Regions from separate parts of the Tissierella carlieri genome, predicted to be linked through region 2. Evidence: riboswitches for the same ligand, from Rfam matches in the RefSeq annotation. Region 2 holds a riboswitch; each other region holds the start of a gene.
The links. A riboswitch is a leader RNA that binds a small molecule or an ion and turns the genes downstream of it on or off. The one in region 2 is predicted to bind cyclic di-GMP.

Region 1 (5,415 bases), on a different contig from region 2:
AATGATATTAGTTACAGGGCCTACAGGGAGTGGAAAGACTACTACATTATATACTGTTCTTCAAGAGTTAAATCAAATAGAAAAAAATATAATCACTATAGAAGACCCAGTAGAGTATAAATTAAATGGAGTCAACCAAGTACAAGTAAATACAAAGGCTGGACTAACCTTTGCTTCTGGACTTAGATCTGTACTTAGACAAGACCCAGATATAGTAATGGTAGGAGAAATAAGGGATAGCGAAACTGCCGAGATAGCAATTAGGGCAGCAATTACTGGACATCTAGTTCTTTCGACTTTACATACTAATGATAGTCCTTCTACCGTTGCAAGGCTTATTGATATGGGGATAGAATCATATTTAGTATCATCAGCTATTATAGGAGTAGTATCTCAAAGATTAGTAAAATTACTTTGTCCAAAATGTAAGATGTCTTATGAGGCTGGATATTTAGAGAAGAAAATTTTGGGCATGGAAGAAAAAGATAAATTGATATTAAATAAATCCGTGGGATGTAGTTTTTGTAACGATGGATATAAAGGGAGAAGAGCAGTACATGAATTGATGCCAATTAATGAAAATATTAGACAACTTATAGATAAAGGAGCTAATATAGATGAATTAAGGACACAAGCTATAAAAGATGGAATGCATACATTATTACAATCAGCAGCAAATTTAGCAATTAGAGGAGATACTTCCTATGATGAAGTATTAAGAGTAGGATTTACATTGGGATAGGGGGACATACAATGAATATAATTGAACTTGTGAACATAGCTACTTCTAAAAAGGCATCTGACATTCATATAACAGTTGGAATGCCTCCTGTTTTAAGAATAAATGGTCAGTTGATAAACTTTGGTGAAGAAAAATTAAGGCCAGACGATACAAAAACTTTAGTTTACGAAACTTTGAGTGAGCATTTAATAAAAGAATTAGAAGAAAATGGTGAAGTAGATACTTCTTTCTCTAGTCCAGGAATAGGTAGATATAGAGTAAATGCATATAAGCAAAGAGGATCTTATGGTATGGCATTAAGGATAATTCCGTTAGAAATACCTAACATAGATGACTTGGGACTTCCACCAGTGGTGAAAGATTTAGCTAGATTACCTCGTGGACTTATTTTAGTTACTGGTCCTACAGGAAGTGGAAAATCCACAACCTTAGCTACTATGATAAATCAAATAAATAATGAAAGAAAATGCCACATACTAACTCTTGAAGATCCTATAGAATATTTACATAAACATAATCAAAGTATAGTAAATCAGAGAGAAATAGGTACAGATTCTAGGTCCTTTGCATCAAGTCTTAGGGCTGCTTTAAGGCAAGATCCAGATGTTATATTAGTTGGAGAAATGAGGGATTTAGAGACGATATCTATAGCGCTTACTGCAGCTGAAACAGGTCATCTTGTGTTATCAACTTTGCACACCAATGGAGCTGCAAAGACTATAGATAGGATAATAGATGTGTTTCCACCACATCAGCAGCAACAAGTGAGAGTACAGTTCTCATCAGCTATTCAGGCAATAATATCTCAACAATTATTGCCAAAGTCAGATGAATCTGGAAGAGTGGCTGCCTTTGAAATAATGGTAGCAACATCAGCCATAAGAAATTTAATTCGAGAAGATAAGATTCATCAAATAGATACAGCGATACAGACAGGAGCAAAATATCAGATGCAGCCTATGGATTCATCATTACTTGAGCTCTATAAAAGAGGATTAATATCTAAAGATATAGCTTTAATGCAGGCGATAAATCAAGAAAATATTAGAAAATATATTATTTAGGATGTGACCTTATGATATATAAGTATAAAGCAGTATCTCAAGATGGAGAAATGATAGAAGGATATTTTGAAGGAAATGAGAAGTCGGATGTATTAGCAATGCTAAAGGGAAATAACTATCTGACGGTTTCAATAGAGAAGGACATAGAGGCTGAAGCACAGATAGATATCTTTTCTAGCAAAGTTAAAAAGAAAGATCTAGCAGTATTTTGCAGACAGTTTTATACAATGTTAGATGCTGGTATTGGCATAGTAAAATGTATAGAAATATTAGAGAAACAATCTGAAAATAAAAACTTAATTAAGGCATTAGGAGCATTATATGAAAATGTTCAGAAAGGGTTTACCTTATCTGAAGGAATGAAAAAACATCCCAAGGTATTTCCAGCACTCCTTATAAATATGATTGAAGCAGGAGAAGTCAGTGGAAACTTAGATACAATAATGGAAAGAATGGCAGTACATTATGAGAAGGAAAACAAATTGGAAAACAAAATTAAATCAGCTTTAATATATCCAATAGCATTAGCAGTAGTTTCCATTGCAGTGGTTATATTCTTATTAGTAGCTGTTATGCCGACTTTCATAGGTATGTTTGAATCTAGCGGACAAGCATTACCAGTTCCTACGCAGGTTTTACTTAATATAAGTAGTTGGCTAACAAATTTCTGGTATATATTTATAGTAATAGTTATAGGAATGATAGCAGGATTTGCCACTTTTAAGCAAACACCTATTGGCAGGAATTTTTTAGATACATTAAAGCTCAAAATCCCAATAGTAAAAGATACAAATGTAAAAATAATTACATCAAGATTTACAAGGACTTTATCAACTCTAATATCTAGTGGTATTCCTTTACTTCAATCCATAGATGTGGTAGCTAAAGTGGTGGGAAATAAAGTAATACATGATAGATTAGCAATAGCAGCTGAAAATGTAAGAAAAGGAGTTGCTTTGTCTAGAGCAGTTAACGAAGTGGGAGTATTTTCACCAATGGTAGATTCCATGATAAAAATAGGAGAAGAATCAGGTTCTCTTGATGATATATTATACAAGACAGCAGATTTCTACGATGATGAGGTAGAAGTAGCTCTGCAAAGAATGACTAGCTTAATGGAACCTCTTATGTTAGTTGTTATGGCAGTGGTCATTGGGTTTATAGTTATAGCTATGGCAATGCCAATGTTTGATATGGTGAATACCATACAATAATAAATAATTGAAAATGAACAGTTCACAATTAAAGTGAATTATTAATTTACCAAATATTGACAATACAAAGGGATTATTATAATATAAAATAAATTAAATTAGCGAAAAATGAATATTTCCTCGGCAAAGTTAAGGAAACTTAGCGACGCAAAGCTTGAGTCTAAGGTTATCCAATAGGATAATGATGATCGTTCAGCTGCATAAATAGTTGTATTATTTATGCAGCTTTTTTGTACGATAAAACTGTTTTGATAAATTAAACTTGTAAATTTCTTTGTTTACAAATGAACAGAGTCTGCAGATTTTAAATTGTACATTGTATACTGAGCATTGTGAATTGATAGAATGGTGGTGATTTAGGAAAGAGATCATTGTTGTAATTATATAATTATTTTTAAAATAAAAATTAAGGGGGAAAACAAATGTTGAAATGGATTAACAAGAAAAGAAACAGAAAAGGATTTACTTTAGTTGAGTTAGTGGTAGTTATTGCAATATTAGGGATATTGGCAGCTATAGCTGTACCTAAATTAGGTAAGTCAAGGGTTAATGCAGCTATTGCGGCACATAATGCTAATGTTAGAACACTTGAGTCAGCAGCTACAATGGCGGTAGCAGATAATAAAGTTCAAGAAGAAGAATCTTGGAATGGAACAAAGGATGAAGGGTCTGAGGATTATATGCAAGAATGGCCTAAGATATCTGAACAGTTAAAAGGTAAATCAGTCATATTTGAAGACGGAACTGATAATACGGTTGGAGATGAATATACAGTTACTTTTAAAGATGATGGTTCTTTTATAGTTTCACCTGGAAAGATTAAAGAATTAAAGGAGTAAATAGCATCAATAACAGAACTTATAAAATATGGAAATATAAATTGTACTGCAATAAATATTTACTAACTATTTAAATTCGCACAACAAAATAAGCTAAATAAATAACCATGATAATTTGTATATACGGACTACTAATAGATTCATCTTAAAAGGTATGCATATATGAGTGTACTGCAGGGGCATTCCCTTACTCCTATTATCCTAAATGTAGTACAATCCTTAAATGGTATGACTTAGTACTTTATAATTCTAAAGGGAAAATACAGATATTGTAGGGAGATTTTCTCCCTACAGTGTCAAACTACTGTGCTATGTAACGAGATGTCTAAGGACATTTGGTTAGATAGTATAGATGATATAAATTGATTAAAAGGTGATAGGATGAATTATATAAATAAGAACCTAAAAAGAGTTAAAGGTTTTGTATTGCCAGTAGTTTTAATGGTAATGGTAGTATTGTCAATTTTATTTATTTCGATTATAACAATTGCCCAATCAAATACTAAGCAAGTTACAACTCAAGAAGATAATTTAAGAGCATATTATTTAGCTAGATCAGGTATAGATATAGCATATGCGGCTTTGATGGAGGAAAAAGATGGTGATTTAAAGATATATAAGTTTATAAAAGATACGAAAGATACCTTGACTCATAAAAAACTTGCTTTACCTAATGAGATAAATCCTGTTGGATATGTAGATATAGAAATCTCAAAGGAAGATGATGAAATTAAAATTCATGCTGCTGCCAAAACAGCAAAGGGATCTGGAACTTCATCTTTATCACTTTATATTGATAAGAATAATCTTAGTAGGACTAGATGGATAAAAGAATAATATAAGATCAAGAGGGATCTGTATGAATAAAAGAAAAGGATTTACTTTAATAGAATTGATTATAGCAATAGGTATAGGATTTATGGTAATGATTATTGCCTATAATATCTTATTTATAGGAATAAGAGGACATTCGAGTACATTTAAATCCTTTGAAAATCAAGCTGACATCAGATATGCCATTGAAACCACTAATAATGCCATAAGATTTTCAACAGTGGGGTTTATGATAACTGAAGATGATTTCAAACCAATCGTTGAGAATGGTGATATAAAAGGGTTAGTTAAACCTTGGAATTATATAGGATTAGGACCTGATAAAAAATCAATTGTACATTATAAATATGTATCCATTGATGGTAAAACAGGTTATTATAAGATGGATGTTTTAACCAATGGATTAGAAGATTTGATATATGATCTGAAGTTTACTAAACCGAGAGAAACTCAAGAAGATAAAATAATTAGATATATTCTTAATGTCAGTAATAACAGGAAATCTGATACTATAGCTACTGAAGTTGAGGCTATTAATGCACTTCACATTATAGATTGGGGAGATGCAAAGAAGCCAGCCATTGCATTAGCTTATAGAACAGAGGAGACACCGGAAATCCATAAAAGGCCTGTTGCTGCAATATCTATGGTACTAGATACATCAGGAAGTATGAATTGGGGCATGAATGGTGAAGGAACTACAACTACAGGGATAAATGGAA
Region 2 (5,415 bases):
TAATTCTATTGACATCGAATAAAGACAGATGTAGAATATAATTACAGACAATTGTAGAATATGGAGGTGCATTTATGGGTACAATAAAAAAACTTCCCGAAGCTGAATTTGAAGTGATGAAGGTAGTATGGGCGAATGAACCACCTATTACAACCAGTATTATTATGGAACAGCTGGGAAAAGAAAAAAGATGGAAACCGCAAACCGTTCTTACCCTGATGTTACGACTGGTGGAGCGTGGTTTTATCCGAACGGAAAAGAACGGAAAAGAACGCACTTACTTTCCAATTATTAGTAAAGAAGAATATTTGAAATTTGAAACGGGAGACTTTATAGAACGTTTTCATGGAAATTCCTTTGTCAGTTTAGTTGCTACACTTTATAATGGCAAAAAGCTAAAGGATAGTGACCTTGATGAACTGGCAAAATGGCTTAAAGAACGGGGGGATTAATATGCAAGGATTTTTAACTACATTATTCCAATGCTCTATTTCTATGACACCGATAACTCTTGCATACATGATCATGAATCCTCTTTTATCAAAACGATATTCCGCTAAATGGCAGTATAGGATTTGGCTGGTGATAGTAATTGGCTGGATATTCCCCTATCGTCCTCAATTTGATTTGCCGCTTCTTCCTGTTCAAATGCCAGATAATCATATAATACAATCGCAGTTTATATCTATGCAATCAACAATTGGCAATACCGCTTCGCCTGTAACAGTTGGTGGAGAAATAGTAAGTACTCCAGTAGCATTGTCTTTATGGTGGGTGTTTGCAGCTATTTGGATTGTTGGGTTTAGCGTTATCGTAGTATATCATATTTTGCAGTATAGGCGTTTCATGAAAGTGATAAAGCGATGGAGCGAATCCGTGACTGATGTAAAGGTAATTAGAATATTTGACAGTTTGAAGTCAGAATTGAAAATTAAAGAACAAGTGACGTTAAAGAGATGTCCAGGTATCAAAAGTCCAATGCTTGTTGGTTTGGTCCATCCGGCAATCTTACTACCACCCATTAAAATTGCCGATAATGAATTATCTCTCATTCTAAGGCATGAGTTAATTCATTGCAAACGACGTGACCTTTGGTACAAGGCAATGATTTTGATAGCCACCGCACTCCATTGGTTCAATCCAGTGGTTTATCTCATGGCAAGAGCAACTGAAGTACAGTGTGAAATTGCTTGTGACGCATTGGTTTTACAAGACGCAAATTTTCAGCAGCGTAAGCAGTATGGTGAAACGATTATTGGCGTTATTAGGGATGGGACGCTCCCAAAAACCGTATTATCAACAAATTTTTATGGAGGGAAAAGAGGTATGAAAAATCGTATTGTTTCAATTTTAGACACAAAGAGAAAAAAAGCCGGTTTTACGATTCTTTGTTTAGTATTGATCGGAATTGTAACGATTGGATCTGCATTGGCTACAAATAACAAGGCTGGCAATAACGTTAGTAAAAAAAATTTTTCTTCAATCGCAAAGGTTGATGATAAATACAACAAATTGCTCGCCTTACGATTTGAAGATTACGAAAATATGACCGTAGCTGAATATCGCAACAAGGTATGGGATATCATTGGTCAGGATGAAGCAGCCTATTTTGAATTGCTTAATCATATACCAGAGAGTTGGGAAGATATTAAACAAACAGATAGGGATGTTTATTTCATTCTTAATGTATTAACTCCAATCATCGCAGAGAAATGGGAAACATGGAATTTTGGAGGCAATAAAGTGTGGGATACAGGAAAGATAGAGTATGGAGCGAGCTACACCATATTGGACGCCGACACACTCACAATGGGGGAAAGAAATCAAGCCATTGAAGGCATAAATGCGGATATCAGCAACTTTGTGGAAGGTAAAAGTAAGAGCGAACTTACAGATGAAACTGCTATACAAACGCTATTAGAAGCTGAAAGTAAAAAATGGGTGAAAAAGTACAGCGATCCGTCACTGAAAGTAGCATTTTCATTTTTATCGTTTCGGGCAGAAGTAATTAACGAACAGGAGCTTGAAAACGTATCAATACCATTGAAAAAGTCAGAGGAGAATGAGCTTGAAAATGCTACCTCGGAAGATTTTACATTGTTCCTTTCTCTAAAAACAAAGGGATACGAAAAACTATCCGTTGCCGATTTCAATAAGGAGATTGTAGTAACTATGGAGGATGATGGAAAGTATCCTCAAAAAGTTTTTGAAAAGATTAATAACAGTTTAAAGTCAGGAACTTATCCAGTAACATTGACACAGCAAGATCTGCACTTCTTAAGTATCACATTAAATGCATCTATCACTGAAAATGCAGTAAAACATATGCAGCAGTATACAGATGAAGTTATGCGTCCGTATATATCTAACAGCATAAATCGAGAGTTGACTACTCCAATATCTGGAGGTAATACAGAAATGACAACTTTCCAAGCGACAATTGAATATACCCTATGCTATGATATACTTGATGAAAATAACCTTACTGTCGCAGAGCGTGACCGGGCCTTGATGGGATTAATAAATGGAGTTCGAGCATTTATCTATAGCAAGAGTGAAGATGAATTGGTTGGAGGTAAGGCTGCTTTAGAATCCAAAATTGACAGGTTAGAAAAGCAATATAGCAATAAGCGGATACAGCTAAGTGTAGAAAATCTTATTTATCAAATACATGATGAACGGGATGTAGAAGCACTTCGACATAATAATTAAGAGCATCATCCATTCATCTTTGTCATCCAATAATTATTATAAAAAACTCTGGAGAAGTACCAGAACTATGTTTCGATTATTGATGATGGTGTAAATCCGTTATTAATCCTGAAGAATTGTTATTGTTATGAAGTTGCCGACATAGAAGTGAAAGCCGTTCATGCCAGACGGTATAGGTCACGCCACGAGAATAGCATCAGTTATTGATGAAAAATGTGAGTATGGAGTTACTATATATAGTATTAAGATTTTTGAGCATACTCTTGAGCCAGTAAATTTCGAAAAACTTGTTATCGCGTTAAATTGGTGTCTTATAAATGATATTGATGTTATTAATCTCAGCATGGGATCAGTTCAATTTACTGACAGAGTCAGATTTGTAGAACTTATGACTGAAAACTAGAAAAGCGAAATTATTGTTGTCTCAGCGTATAGTAATGATGATTTGCTCACATTTCCGGCCTCTCTGAATTCTGTTATAGGTGTTAAACATGATACATTTGGATTTTTACAACCTACTGATCATATTTATTGTGAAAAACCAATCGATGGAATCGATGTAGTTAGTGGATGTCAAGATTCGTTTTTTGGAGTGTATCATGAAGAATATAATAGCTAGATTATTGATGGTAGTTTTTATTTTTCTGTACTTTTGAATTTCCTATTAACCTTATATTTTATATAATTTAAGATATAAATAGAGTTAAGGGCAAACCTGTCAAAAGACAGGGACGCAAAGCTATAGGATCTAAGATGCTGTTGCATTATGATAGCCTGGCTGCCAGAAGTTCCAAGTCATAAAAAAGACCTGCTCTTTTCTAAAAGGGCAGGTCTTTTTATGCATAAGCGGCTTTTGATTGAACATGTTTTATTGGATATCACCCTTTTGCTATTGACCAAGGTGAAAGTGAGGTACAAAGATGAATCTCATACACATATGTTTTTTTGGGAGGTTGAATTGAAGATGTTCTATCTACATATGGCCTTCTAACAACTTCATATTACAAGAAGCCAACAGTTTGCCAAAGGCATTCTGCTGGCTTTTTTTGTTCGACAAAAAGGCACCAGTTCCGACCAATAAGGTTACTTTTCGATTGGAAGCCTTTTATTTTATATAAAAAACTGCTGGAACTGACCCGCTGTAGATCTCCGCCGCTTGTTCTTCATTTTGGATTTAAAAATCATGAAATGGAGGACAAGCCCTATGGTTAAACGAAAAAGAAGAACAAATTATAGCCAGGAATATCCTGACTTAAGTAAAGAAATTATTGAGGTGTTGAAAAAAAGTGACCGAAAGATGGAGTATCAACAATATGACCTGAAGGCAGAACGATGCAGAATTGATTATGCAAGGCAAACTGTAACTTACATACCAAGCCGCGAGGATTCCTATGAACGGCTATTGGTGGAGAATCGGCAGTTTGCAGCTGAAGGTGAAAGTGTTGAGGATGCGGCAGTAAAGTCAATAATGATTGAGAAAATGAGGACCTGTCTAAAACTACTTACTCCAGCGGAACAAGAGCTAATCACCGAGTTATATTTTAAAGGTAAGAGCGAGCGACAATTATCGAAAGAAACACATATTCCCTATATGACTATTCATGACAGAAAGGTTAGAATTCTTAATAAATTAAAAAAACTTATAGAAAAATAAAAATATTTCCGTGCACCCCCCTCACTCAACGTGGAAGTAAGTGAGGGGGTTTTTTTATTCTCCCTTTTGCTCCTTGAAAATTTCATATCCGGTAACTTAAATACATGAGCTGTTCAGCCGTGATGAGCGGCAGCGACTTTGATGGGCGCGCCAAGACTGCCTGCGGATGGGTAACGGACATCCGTCGAACCGATGGCATCGAAGGTTACGAGCGATAAAGCCCGTTCATAAAACGGTCTGTGGTGGACCGTATCGCAATGAAATGGACAGTGATAATGCTACTTCCGCCCAGCCACAGACATCGCAATGGGGGCGGCTCGCAGAGATCCTGGGAGAGGTGAAATTCCTATGGCGTTTGCTTAACCAGCAAATCATTTATGTTGCCGCCCTGTAAGCCGTAAGGCTTTTGTGCTTCGGGAAGTAGTGTCGAATAGAAGCATTGTAATAGTTTTAAAATGAAGAACAAGCAGATCGTTTGATCTTAGAAACTATGCTGCAGGGGATTTATTCCCTGCAGCATCCTTGTAAGATTAAACAGAAAAAAGAACAAGGAGGAATCATTATGGAAAATCAAAAAATGGATGAGCTAATTGGCAAGGATATGGTTATTGGCTATGTATACGACTATGACGGAAACCGTAAAGCATATTATTTTGATAATACTCCGTCTAACATTGCCAGTTTCATCATGCTGCACAAGGAAAACACAGATAAAATGATTTTAACGGATATTGCTGACCGCTTGGTTTTGAATACTTTCAGAGAATTCATCAACCAATGCCCGGATCAAAAACTACTGCAGGAGATTCTGAAAGACTTGCTCCCTATGCAGATGGGTGAGAAAGATACAGTCGAATTTCTGATTGTGGATGAAGCGGAGTATCAAGCTTTTTTAGATGAAGAAGAGAGGCAAGTGGTAGAGGCAGAACTTCAGATGTTGTAGTCACTGCTGAGCTACATGAGTAAGCATTGATTAGGCGATAGGATACAATATTCCTCTCGCCTGTTTTTTTAGAATTAGAACGGAGGGTTATTTATGAAGGAAAAGA
Region 3 (5,415 bases), on a different contig from region 2:
GTCCAGGACTTGTATATGTAGGAGATAGCCTTGAAATCTTTAGATTAGAAGGTTCAACTGAGGTTAAATTAATCAAGGGTACAGATTATAACCTTGATGTAAATACAGATGCTGACGAAACAGTTCTAACCATAGACTTTGTCAAAGACGTTGAAAATATCTTGATACTAAGATACAAAACTATTGTAACAAAAACAGATGGAGAAGTATTCAATAATGTAGAATTTGCTGGAACAGGTATTGAGAAAAAGACCATACCAGTTGAAAAACTAAAAGTAAGACAATTCTCTGATGCAGGTGGAGAGTGGGATCCAAATAGAGGAGCATTAAGGATCACTAAAGTAGATTCAGAGGAAAACGAAGTTATAACTAGCAGTGAAGCTACATTTACACTATGGTACGATTTAAATGGCAAAAGAATTCAATTTGGTGATGCAGAGTATACTACTGAAAGTGGTATATTAACTATAGGAAACCTACCTTTTAGAACCTACTATTTAAGAGAAGAAGTAGCACCAAATGGATATGTTAGATCAGAAGAAGAAATGGAAATAGTAGTAAATAAGGCATATGATAAAAACGAAGAGAATATTGCAGTAGGAAGCTTTGAAAATACCAAAGAAAAAATAGAAGTAAAAGGAACCAAAGTATGGAACGGCGGAGCAGATCCAAGACCAACAACATGGTTTAAACTATACAGACAAATAGGTACTGAAGAAGCAGTAGAAGTACTAGGTGCAGGAATCAAAGAACTTTCAAATGGTATAACAGAGGTGACTTGGGAAAACTTAGACAAAACCAATATTGACGGTACACAATATATTTACTCTGTTAAAGAAGTGAATGAACAAGGTGAAGATTCTTCCCCTGAAAACTATGTAAAAGCAGAGAATGGTCTAGAGGTAACCAATCATTATGTTAGTCCTACAGATGCAAGTGCTAGAGCAATTAAGAAATGGGACGGCGGAGAAAACCCAAGACCAACAATATGGTTCAAGCTATATAGACAAATAGGTAGTGAAGAAGCTGCAGAAGTGCCAGGTTCTGAAATCAAAGAATTGCTAGATGGCACAACAGAAGTAGTTTGGACTGGTCTTACAAAGACGGATGAAAAGGGAAATAAATATATCTTTAGTGTAAAAGAAGTAGATAAAGATGGTAATGACTTTGAACCAGAAGATTATAAAAAGGCAGAATCTGGTCTGAAGGTAATGAACATCTATACTAAGACTTCAGTTACAGGCAAAAAGGTGTGGATTGGCGGACCAAGGATAAAGCCGACTATAGAATTGCAGCTATACAAAGATGGTGAACCGTTTGGTGTACCAGTGAAATTAGAAGACGGAAAAACAGAATATACTTGGGATGAATTAGACAGGATGGATATTGATGGAAATGAATACGAGTATACCATAGACGAGGTTAAAGTACCAAGTGGATATAGAAAATCAATATCAGAAGATGGTCTAACAATAACTAACAGATATATACCACCAGTAGACCCAGACCCAGAAAAACCAATAGATCCAAAACCGCCGGTGGATCCGGACCCAGAAAAACCAACAGATCCAGAACCACCAACAAAACCACCAGTGGATCCAGAGAAACCTGTTGAACCTGAGAAACCAGTAGATCCAGAAAAACCAACAGAACCAACAGAACCTACTGAACCAACAGAGCCTACAGATCCAACGGAGCCAACAGAACCAGAGGAGCCTGAAATACCAATAGTTATTACACCTCCTAAAGGTGGAATTGTTGAGTTTGATAAAGATGGCAAATGGAAATATACTCCAAATCCAGGTTTTACGGGTAAAGATAGCTTTGTCATAAAACATCCAGATGGAACAGAGGAATTGATAGAAATAGACGTAGAAGCTCCATTAGGTGGGATAGAAAAAGAAACCTTACCAAAGACAGGGCAAGCTAATTCAATATTAATGTATCTTGCAGGATTATTCTTCATAGTAGTAGGAATAATTCTAAGAAAAAAGATAGCATAACAAACTAAGGCAGAGAATATTCATATTCTCTGCTTTTTGTACGTAATAAACATTAGTTTTAAACAATGGAATTTGGGTATATAATGGATATAAAATTATATAAAAATTTCAAATAAGTAGGACAAAATTCCTATTCACTTAAATAAAATAATATGGTAAACTATAGAAAATAAATATAATTTATTGGTGCTTTCCACCGATAAAGGCAAATCTAGTGAAAGCTAGAGACGCAAAGCTAAAGGGCCTTCCTTAGAAATAAGATGGCAGCCAGTTACCGAAAGGAGAGTTTTTTATGTTCAAAAAACATAGGATTATACTCTTACTAGTTATCACTTTATTACTATTCTCAGCAGTAGCTCAAGCAGCTGATGATTATATTGATAAATCCCAAATAAATAGTGGAGTAATAAAAATCAACAATAATAATGGCAAGGTTGGAGCAGTAAGAGTTAGCAAAGGCAGTACAAGCTATGATTATATATTAAAAGGAAACGATACTATACCTTTACAACTTGGAAATGGTGAATACACTATATTGGTATTAGAAAGTGTAGGGGGAAATAAGTTCAAGCAAATTGCAAAGGAAACTATTGCACTAAAATCAGTAGATTCAAATGAAATATATTTACAATCTATTCAAATGATCAATTGGAATAACGATATGGATGCCATAAAAAAGGCAAAGGAACTAACTAAAAACGCTAAAAATGATAAGGAAAAGGTAGAAGTTATTTACAACTATATCATAACTAATATAAGCTATGATAATGATAAGGCAAGTAATTTAAGTTCCAATTATATACCAAAAATAGATGAAACATTGAAATCACAAACAGGAATATGTTATGATTATGCATCTTTATTGGCAGGAATGCTTAGATCTGTAGGAGTGCCTACTAAATTAGTTATGGGACGTAAGAATGATATTAAAGAATATCATGCATGGAACCAAGTATATTTGGCAGATAACAATGAATGGGTTAATATAGATACAACGTATGATGCTGGACTTAAAAAAGGGAATGCAGCTACTACTATGATAAAAGATGAAAAAGATTATAAAATAGAAAAAGAATATTAAAATAAAAAGGGAACTTATCATTGATAAGATCCCTTTTTTAGATATTATATTATTTATCCTTTAACATCTTAATAGCCTTTGTAATTTTTATAGGATTACCGTATATTAAAGTACCCAATCTATATATCTTAGCCCCAAATATTCCAGTAATGATAGTTGATACAGCTAATATCAATAGAGAAGTTACTATTTGTAAACTTGATACATTTCCCATAGATACCCTTACAAACATTGCCATAAAGGATGTAAATGGAATAAATGAAGCTACTTTTAATGCATACATATCTGGGTTTGTAAGACCCATCATAGAGATAAAGAAAGCAACAATAAATACTATAGTAAGCGGTGTTGAGCTTGTACCTACATCTTCAGTTCTAGATACTAAGGCACCAATGACACCATAGATAAATAGATAGAAAAGATATCCTAATATTCCAAAGATAGAAAATGTAGCCAATACATTTCCGGGAATGTTAAAGATAAAGTCTAAATTATTATCCCAAGCTTGGATATTTAATTTATAAGTTATACTAGCTACCAAAATCAAAGCACCGAACTGTATTATTCCAGCCAAAGCGCCAGCTATTACCTTACCGAATATAAGATTTTTTGTACTGGTGCTAGTTACTAAGATTTCCATAGTACGATTGCTCTTTTCACTAGCTACTGAAGTAGCTGTCAACTGACCATAGAATAGTACAACAAAATATAATCCAAAGATTAATATATAAGTATATAAATAATTTTTCATACCATCCTTACCTAAGACAGTAGTTTCATATTCCATAGGTATATTATAAACTTCCATGACTTCATTATAATCTATACCTTTTTCTGAAAAAGTTTTATTTCTAAATAGATTTAATAAAGCGCTTTCAAATGTAAACCTATTCCCATCATCCATACTAGTATTTTTTACTAGATATTCATAATTTGTAGGGCTGTTAACTATAAATCCTGCAGTTATATTATCTGATATAACTAAATTACTTAACTCATCTTCATTTTTTACGTTGATTAATTCATTATCTGGCAATTGAGATTGTAACTCATCTAATTTAATTGTATCTTTCTTAATTAAAACCCCATATTTAATTTTAGAATCAGTATAAGATATTTCTTCTTTCTTTTTATCACCGAAAATTGGTTTACCAAAAGCATCCATTATAGTTGGTATAGTAAGCCCGATTATTACTAATAAACATAGGATAATAGTAGAAACCTTAAATACCTTATTTTTTAGGAAATTAAATAATTCAAATTTAAGCACTGTCAAAAGACCTCTCATTACTTATCACCTACCTTTTGTACAAATATATCTGTGAGAGTTGGCTCATATACTGAAAACTTTTCAATATCAATATTAAGTCCTATTAAGTTATTTAACAGCTCATTTTTTGTTTTACCATTGATTAATTCAATAATCAAATAATCATTTTTAGATTCAAGTATTTCTATATCTTTTACTTTATTAAATAAAACATTTTGTAATTCATCAATATTAAGATTAACAGCACTTAAAGTTATCCTATTAGCACCATACTCTTTTTTTATAGATTTTAGATTTCCTGTCAAAACTATATCACCTTTGTTTATAAGAGCAATTTCTTCACAAAATTCCTCTACATAGGTCATTTGATGGCTAGAGAAGATAACCAATTTTTGCTCATCTATTAATTCATTAATTACATCTTTAAGTATCTGAGAGTTAACAGGATCTAGACCACTAAAGGGTTCGTCTAGTACAATTATATCTGGATTACATAGTAGTGTCTCTGCTATCTGTACCTTTTGTTGATTACCCTTAGAAAGAGTTTCTAGCTTTTTATCTTTATATTCTAATACACCTAGTTTTTCTAGCCAATACAAAGTATTTTCCTTAGCCTCTTTTCTAGATAATCCTCTTAATTCTCCAAAATAAATAAGTTGGTCTAATATCTTTTGCTTAGGATATAAGCCTCTTTCTTCGGGAAGATATCCAATTGAATGTTCAGTAGGATTAAAAGTTTTTCCATCTAAAAGGATCTCTCCTTCATTTGCATCAAATAATCCCATAAGTATTCTAATAGTTGTAGTTTTACCAGCACCATTTCTACCAAGGAATCCCAATGCTTTGCCACTTGTTATTGAAAAAGATACGCCATGTAATACTTCAGTGCCTGAAAAACTTTTACGTATATTCTTTATCTCAAGTATCATAAAATCATCCCCTTTATGAAATATATATTTTAAATTATAGGGTATAGGAATTAGTAAAACAAGGGAAAATCTTGTAAAAAGGAATGAAGTAAGCAATATAATTACTTTAGTCATTATTTTAATATATCTTAC
Region 4 (5,415 bases), on a different contig from region 2:
GTAACAGTGAATATACAGAATATCAAACAGGAGGAACTGGGCAAAATAGATATAGCTATAACTATAGACATGGAGCTCATGCTGTGGCTGAAGCAGAGTTTGCCAAATCAAAGGGATATGAAATTTATACTATAGCTTTAAATGCAGGATCTGAAGGAGATTGGACACTAGAAAACATTGCAAGTTCGGGGAATTATTATTCAACTGCTAGCTCAAGTAATCTAAATATTATATTCCAAGAAATTGCAGAAAGACTTTCCAATGCAGCTACTGGTGCTGTAGTAACAGACCCATTAGGAGATATGTATTCAATACTAGGTATAAATGCCGGTAATTATAATAGCTTAATAACCGTAAGTCATGGAACATTAAGTTACGATACAACTACAGATAAAATAATTTGGAATATTGGAACTATAAACGAAGGTATAAAATATTGGATGAAATATAGAGTTACATTGGATTATAGTGCGGAGGGTGGGGTGTTCTATCCAGCCAATAAACCGACTTATATTGAATATGAAAATATAGACGGAAATGATGCTAAGAAATATTTTCCGATACCAGAATTTAGATTGAGGGCTTTGACATTTACAAAACTCTTAAATAGTTCAGGATATGGAGATAAAGACTTCGATATTATATTAGAAGGACCAACTGGACAGTATAAAAAGACTTGGGCTGTATCTCTTAATTCAGGGCAGTCAAAATCAATCAAGGGCCTATTACCTGGAACTTATACAGTTAGAGAAATTGTACCAATGAACTTCAAATTAATAGGTATGAGCGGTGGGGGCATTAGTTATGTATCAGGTAACACATACGAGCTGACAATAGGGTATGATGATTGGAATGTTTCAATAGATGTAATAAATGAAAGAGATAATGATGGATGGTTCTGGGAAGATCCAGATCCAAAGGTAAATAGCTTTACCGTAGGTGAAACGAGAAATCATAGTTCTCTGCCAATTAAAGATAAATTACTATATACAAAACTAGATTACTTTATTATACCAGCAACAGTGGAAATAGATAATAAATTTAATAATGCATAAAATGCAACAGAGGAAGGGGGAATTATGGGGTGGAAGAGAATGAAATTAAAGAAGAAGAATTAAAAGAAAAAACTAAGAAAAAGAAATTAGAAATCATTGGCAATATATTCTTTACAATCTTCATGATGATTATGATTGTACTAATATTTATAACTGTTCAATCAAAGATTACAGGTAAAGAGCCCACGCTACTTAACCATAGATTATATATAGTAGATAGTGGTAGTATGAGTCCAACTATAAAGATAGACTCTATGATAATAGTAAGAGAATTAGAGGCTAATGAAATAAACAAAGGGGACATTATTACCTACTATGGACATAACAAGAATTCTAGAATTACCCATAGGGTAATAGATATAGAAAATCATGGTGAATTTTTTACAACTAAAGGTGATGCCAATGAAGTTAATGACCCAATGCCCCTTGAAGGAAAACAATTGATAGGTAAGGTAGTATTCAAAGTCCCATTAGTAGGCAAGGTTTTTAGAGTATTAAATACGAAATTAGGAATGGGAATCCTTATAACATTGACAATTTTGTGGATAATAATGCCGATGATTGTAGGGAAATTGAGAAAGTCAAACAAATATGTAGTATAAGGATGGATGCTTATGAGAAAGAAAATAATTGCAGTATCCACAATTGCATTAATAATTTTAATTTCGACGGTTGTTTTTGCATGGTTTATATCAACTGAATCTATTGCTAATAAATTTAAAATGGGCACAATTAAGGTTGAAGTCTTAGAACCAGGCTTTGAAGATATAACAGATGTAAGTACTGGAACCTATACAAAGAATGTTCAGGTAGCAAGCCTAGGAACAAAAAGAACTTATGTAAGGATCAGATTAATTCCAGAATGGAGTGAACCTAGTTTACCAATATCTAATGTTCAACTAAATTTAAATCTTGGAGATTGGGTTGATGGCGGAGATGGACATTACTATTACAAATATTATTTGACGAAGGATCAAGTAACAAGCTTATTGCTCGAAAGTGTAACTTTTACATCTTTAGGTCCCGAATATGATGGAAAGACTCTCAGCATAAAGGCAGTAGCAGAAGGTGCCCAAATAACCCATAATGCTTGGAAGGATATATGGGGAATATCAACATTACCTTTTCCAGAAGGAGTTCCAGCACCATAAGGGAAGTAAAAATTGGCAAACTTAAGGAAACTTAAGGACGCAAAGCTATAGGGCCTTCTTTTGATGGCAGCCTAGCTGCAAAATAGGATTAAAATTAAAAGGAGGAAAAGAAATGAAAAAGCGTAGTATAATGTTAGGATCAGTAGTTATTTTGGCAGTACTATTAGTAGTCGGTGGTACAATGGCATGGTTTACAGCAGAAGCAAAGCCGGTAGTAAATACTTTTAAAGCAGGTACAGTTGATATTAATTTAATTGATGAGTTTCCAGAGAATGGTATAGAAAATGTGAATCCAGGAGATACACATTCTAAGGTAGTGCGTGTTGAGAATATTGGTTCAAAAAGAGCATATATAAGAGTTAAATTAACTCCTGAATTTAATCCGGAATTACCAGTTGATGTTGTAGAATACACAATATTATCTGATTGGATTGACGGTGGAGATGGATGGTATTATTATAAAAATATAGTACAGCCAGGAGCTGCTACATCAAATGTAATAGAAGAAGTAAAATTTAAAGGCAGAGAAATGGGGAATGAATATCAAGATGCTACATTTACATTAACAGTAGAAGCTGAAGCAATTCAAGCAACTAATGGTGCAATCAATGACCAATGGGGCATTAACCCAGTTGATCTAGGTCTAGAAGTATTACCATAATATAATCTAAGGAAGGCATATGCCTTCCTTAGAAATACCTCGTAAGGAGGGTAGGATATGAGGAGATTTTTATCTAAAACATTTATCTTTATAGGAGTTCTTTCCTTAGTTCTAGGAACTTTAAATTCATTTGGTCGTAGTATTTCTTATGCTGAAGACTTGGAGCTAATAGGAACTGATTTAGGATTGGAGATAATACCAACTAGTACAAAATTGTTTGATTTAAATAGATTAAATCCAGGTGATACAAAAGAGGCCAAGATCACTATAAAAAATAATTACAGATCGTCATTTTATCTATATATGAGGGCGGAAAGAATGAGTCCAATTCCAGAAGAAGGAGATATAGATTTATTTGAACAATTAAATTTGACAGTGTATCTTCATGGGAATATAGTTTACTCTGGATCGATGAAAGATTTTGCTACTTCTAGTATCAGTTTAGGAGTATTTAATCCTAATGATATTAAGGATTTAAATGCGGCAGTTTATTTACCGGGACCAGAAACAGGTAATGAATTTCAGGGTGCGGGAGTAGAGGTAAAGTGGATTTTTATAGCTGAATCTGATGTTCCAACAGAAGAACCAGAAGAACCAGAAGAACCAGAAGAACCAGAAAAACCAGAAGAACCAGAAGAACCAGAAAAACCAGAGGAATCAGAGGAATTTGAGGAACAGGAAGAAATAATAGAAGATAGGATTCCGGAAACAATACCAGAAGAAAATGAGGAAGAAATAATAGGAGAGAAAATTCCAGAAGTTGCACCTAAAATAATTGAAGAGGAAGAAATAATAGAAGAGAAAATTCCACAATCAGTTTTGAAAATGCCAAGAACTGGTGAAATTCCATCTAGCTTATTCTACGGTGCAGGAATGTTATTTTTATTCATAGGAGTTCAGATGGGATTTAAGAGGAAAAAATAGCTGGAAACTAATCTTCCAGCTATTTTGTTTATATAGGCATCTAAGATGTGTATATTTAAATAAAATAGAATTAAATTATTACAAAAAATTAACTTTTAAACCTTGGAATTAATATGTTAGAATTATGTTAACTTAATATTCAAATTATATGACAAGTACAAAAGTGTAAGAATATCTTTTGTAAACTGTCAAGCGATAAAGGCAAACTTGAGGAAACTCAAGGACGCAAAGCTATAGGGCCTAAAGAAGGCAGCCAGCTACCGAAAGGAGAGTTTAAATGAAAAGAAGATATTTTTCCATAATATATATACTTGTTTTTCTATTTGCTTTTGCAGGACAAGCTATTGGGGAATCTCTATATACAATATCGGCTTTAGATGACAATCTTGTTAAAGTTGAAAGTTTAAAAGAGGATAAAGGTATGAGAATTATGGTTGAAAAAGAAAGTGAAAAGTACTATTATAGTCTAAATAAAACAGTTGAAATAATTCCTCTACAATTAGGAAAAGGAACATATACAATAAAAATATTGCAAAATACATCTGGAGATAAATATAAGGTAGTTCAAAAACAGGATATAAATGTTATAAATAATAATTTAAGTGAAATATATTTGGCTTCTACACAACCAGTTTATTGGGATGATAAGGAAAAAGTAATAGAATTGGCCCAAAATCTAACTAAGGGAAAAAACACAGATAAGGAAAAAATAGAATCTATTTATAAATATATTGTAAATAATATAAAATATGATTATAATAAAATTAAGGGATTATCAAATGATTACGTACCAGAAATCGATAAGGTATTAGATGATAAATCTGGAATATGTTATGATTATGCAGCTCTTTTTGCGGGTATGCTAAGATCCCTTGGAATACCAACTAAACTAGTAAAAGGATATAAGAGTGATTTAAAAGAATATCATGCTTGGAATCAGGTGTTCTTAGATGGGAAGTGGGTTGTTATAGATACCACATATGATGCTGCTTTGAAAAAAGATAATGTAAAGATTAGTATGATTAAAGATGCTATTGAGTATAATAATGTAAGAGAATATTAGTATAATAAAATTTTATTTGCTCTTAAAGATGAGAAAAATCCAGCAGAGCAAATATTTTTGACAAGAAGGACAAAGAAAGTCAAAGTCAAAGGAGGATTTATATGCCTGGCCTAAGTAATATGATAGAGAGATTTATTAAATCTATGATAGAGATGGCGGAAGATAGTACAATAGAAATACAGAGGAATGAATTAGCTGAAAGGTTTGATTGTGCACCTTCCCAGATAAATTATGTATTAACCACCAGATTTACCCCTTATAAAGGCTATTATATTGAGAGTAGAAGGGGTGGAGGTGGGTATATTAAGATTATAAAAGTAGGAATAGATGAAAATGAAGATATTAATACTATTATAGTTGACATTATTGGTGAATCAATTACAAAAAATAAAGCATATCATATAATTGATGGACTAATTGAAGAAGGATTTATTAGCGAGAGAGAAGGCGATATTATGAAAGCTGCAATAGGAGATAGGGCTTTAAATAAAGAAGATGTAAATAATCGTAATAAATTAAGAGCTGATGTTTTAAAAAACATTTTGCTTATTCTTGTTAAAT

Region 1: it holds a riboswitch for cyclic di-GMP, as region 2 does, so the genes downstream of both, KQI38_RS22230 (type II secretion system protein) here and KQI38_RS00335 (sigma-70 RNA polymerase sigma factor region 4 domain-containing protein) in region 2, are expected to answer to the same signal.
Region 3: it holds a riboswitch for cyclic di-GMP, as region 2 does, so the genes downstream of both, KQI38_RS18700 (transglutaminase-like domain-containing protein) here and KQI38_RS00335 (sigma-70 RNA polymerase sigma factor region 4 domain-containing protein) in region 2, are expected to answer to the same signal.
Region 4: it holds a riboswitch for cyclic di-GMP, as region 2 does, so the genes downstream of both, KQI38_RS06885 (TasA family protein) here and KQI38_RS00335 (sigma-70 RNA polymerase sigma factor region 4 domain-containing protein) in region 2, are expected to answer to the same signal.

The regions. Positions count from the first base shown of each region.
Region 1 covers NZ_JAHLOH010000016.1:125,812-131,226, forward strand. Annotated here, with positions in the region: gene KQI38_RS03115 (GspE/PulE family protein) at 1-742, shown strand, start outside; gene KQI38_RS03120 (type IV pilus twitching motility protein PilT) at 754-1,806, shown strand; gene KQI38_RS03125 (type II secretion system F family protein) at 1,818-3,020, shown strand; cyclic di-GMP riboswitch class I at 3,133-3,224, shown strand; gene KQI38_RS22230 (type II secretion system protein) at 3,443-3,859, shown strand; gene KQI38_RS03135 (hypothetical protein) at 4,241-4,696, shown strand; gene KQI38_RS03140 (prepilin-type N-terminal cleavage/methylation domain-containing protein) at 4,719-5,415, shown strand, end outside.
Region 2 covers NZ_JAHLOH010000004.1:32,825-38,239, forward strand. Annotated here, with positions in the region: gene KQI38_RS00315 (BlaI/MecI/CopY family transcriptional regulator) at 75-452, shown strand; gene KQI38_RS00320 (M56 family metallopeptidase) at 454-2,712, shown strand; gene KQI38_RS00325 (S8/S53 family peptidase) at 2,873-3,115, shown strand; gene KQI38_RS00330 (hypothetical protein) at 3,158-3,331, shown strand; cyclic di-GMP riboswitch class I at 3,411-3,498, shown strand; gene KQI38_RS00335 (sigma-70 RNA polymerase sigma factor region 4 domain-containing protein) at 3,896-4,366, shown strand; gene KQI38_RS00340 (hypothetical protein) at 4,929-5,309, shown strand; gene KQI38_RS00345 (recombinase family protein) at 5,403-5,415, shown strand, end outside.
Region 3 covers NZ_JAHLOH010000051.1:1,957-7,371, reverse strand. Annotated here, with positions in the region: gene KQI38_RS18705 (collagen binding domain-containing protein) at 1-2,003, shown strand, start outside; cyclic di-GMP riboswitch class I at 2,198-2,282, shown strand; gene KQI38_RS18700 (transglutaminase-like domain-containing protein) at 2,296-3,084, shown strand; gene KQI38_RS18695 (ABC transporter permease) at 3,134-4,354, opposite strand; gene KQI38_RS18690 (ABC transporter ATP-binding protein) at 4,372-5,283, opposite strand.
Region 4 covers NZ_JAHLOH010000025.1:29,168-34,582, forward strand. Annotated here, with positions in the region: gene KQI38_RS06870 (VWA domain-containing protein) at 1-1,055, shown strand, start outside; gene KQI38_RS06875 (signal peptidase I) at 1,085-1,657, shown strand; gene KQI38_RS06880 (hypothetical protein) at 1,670-2,206, shown strand; cyclic di-GMP riboswitch class I at 2,211-2,289, shown strand; gene KQI38_RS06885 (TasA family protein) at 2,319-2,867, shown strand; gene KQI38_RS06890 (hypothetical protein) at 2,925-3,791, shown strand; cyclic di-GMP riboswitch class I at 3,982-4,056, shown strand; gene KQI38_RS06895 (transglutaminase-like domain-containing protein) at 4,069-4,854, shown strand; gene KQI38_RS06900 (CtsR family transcriptional regulator) at 4,956-5,415, shown strand, end outside.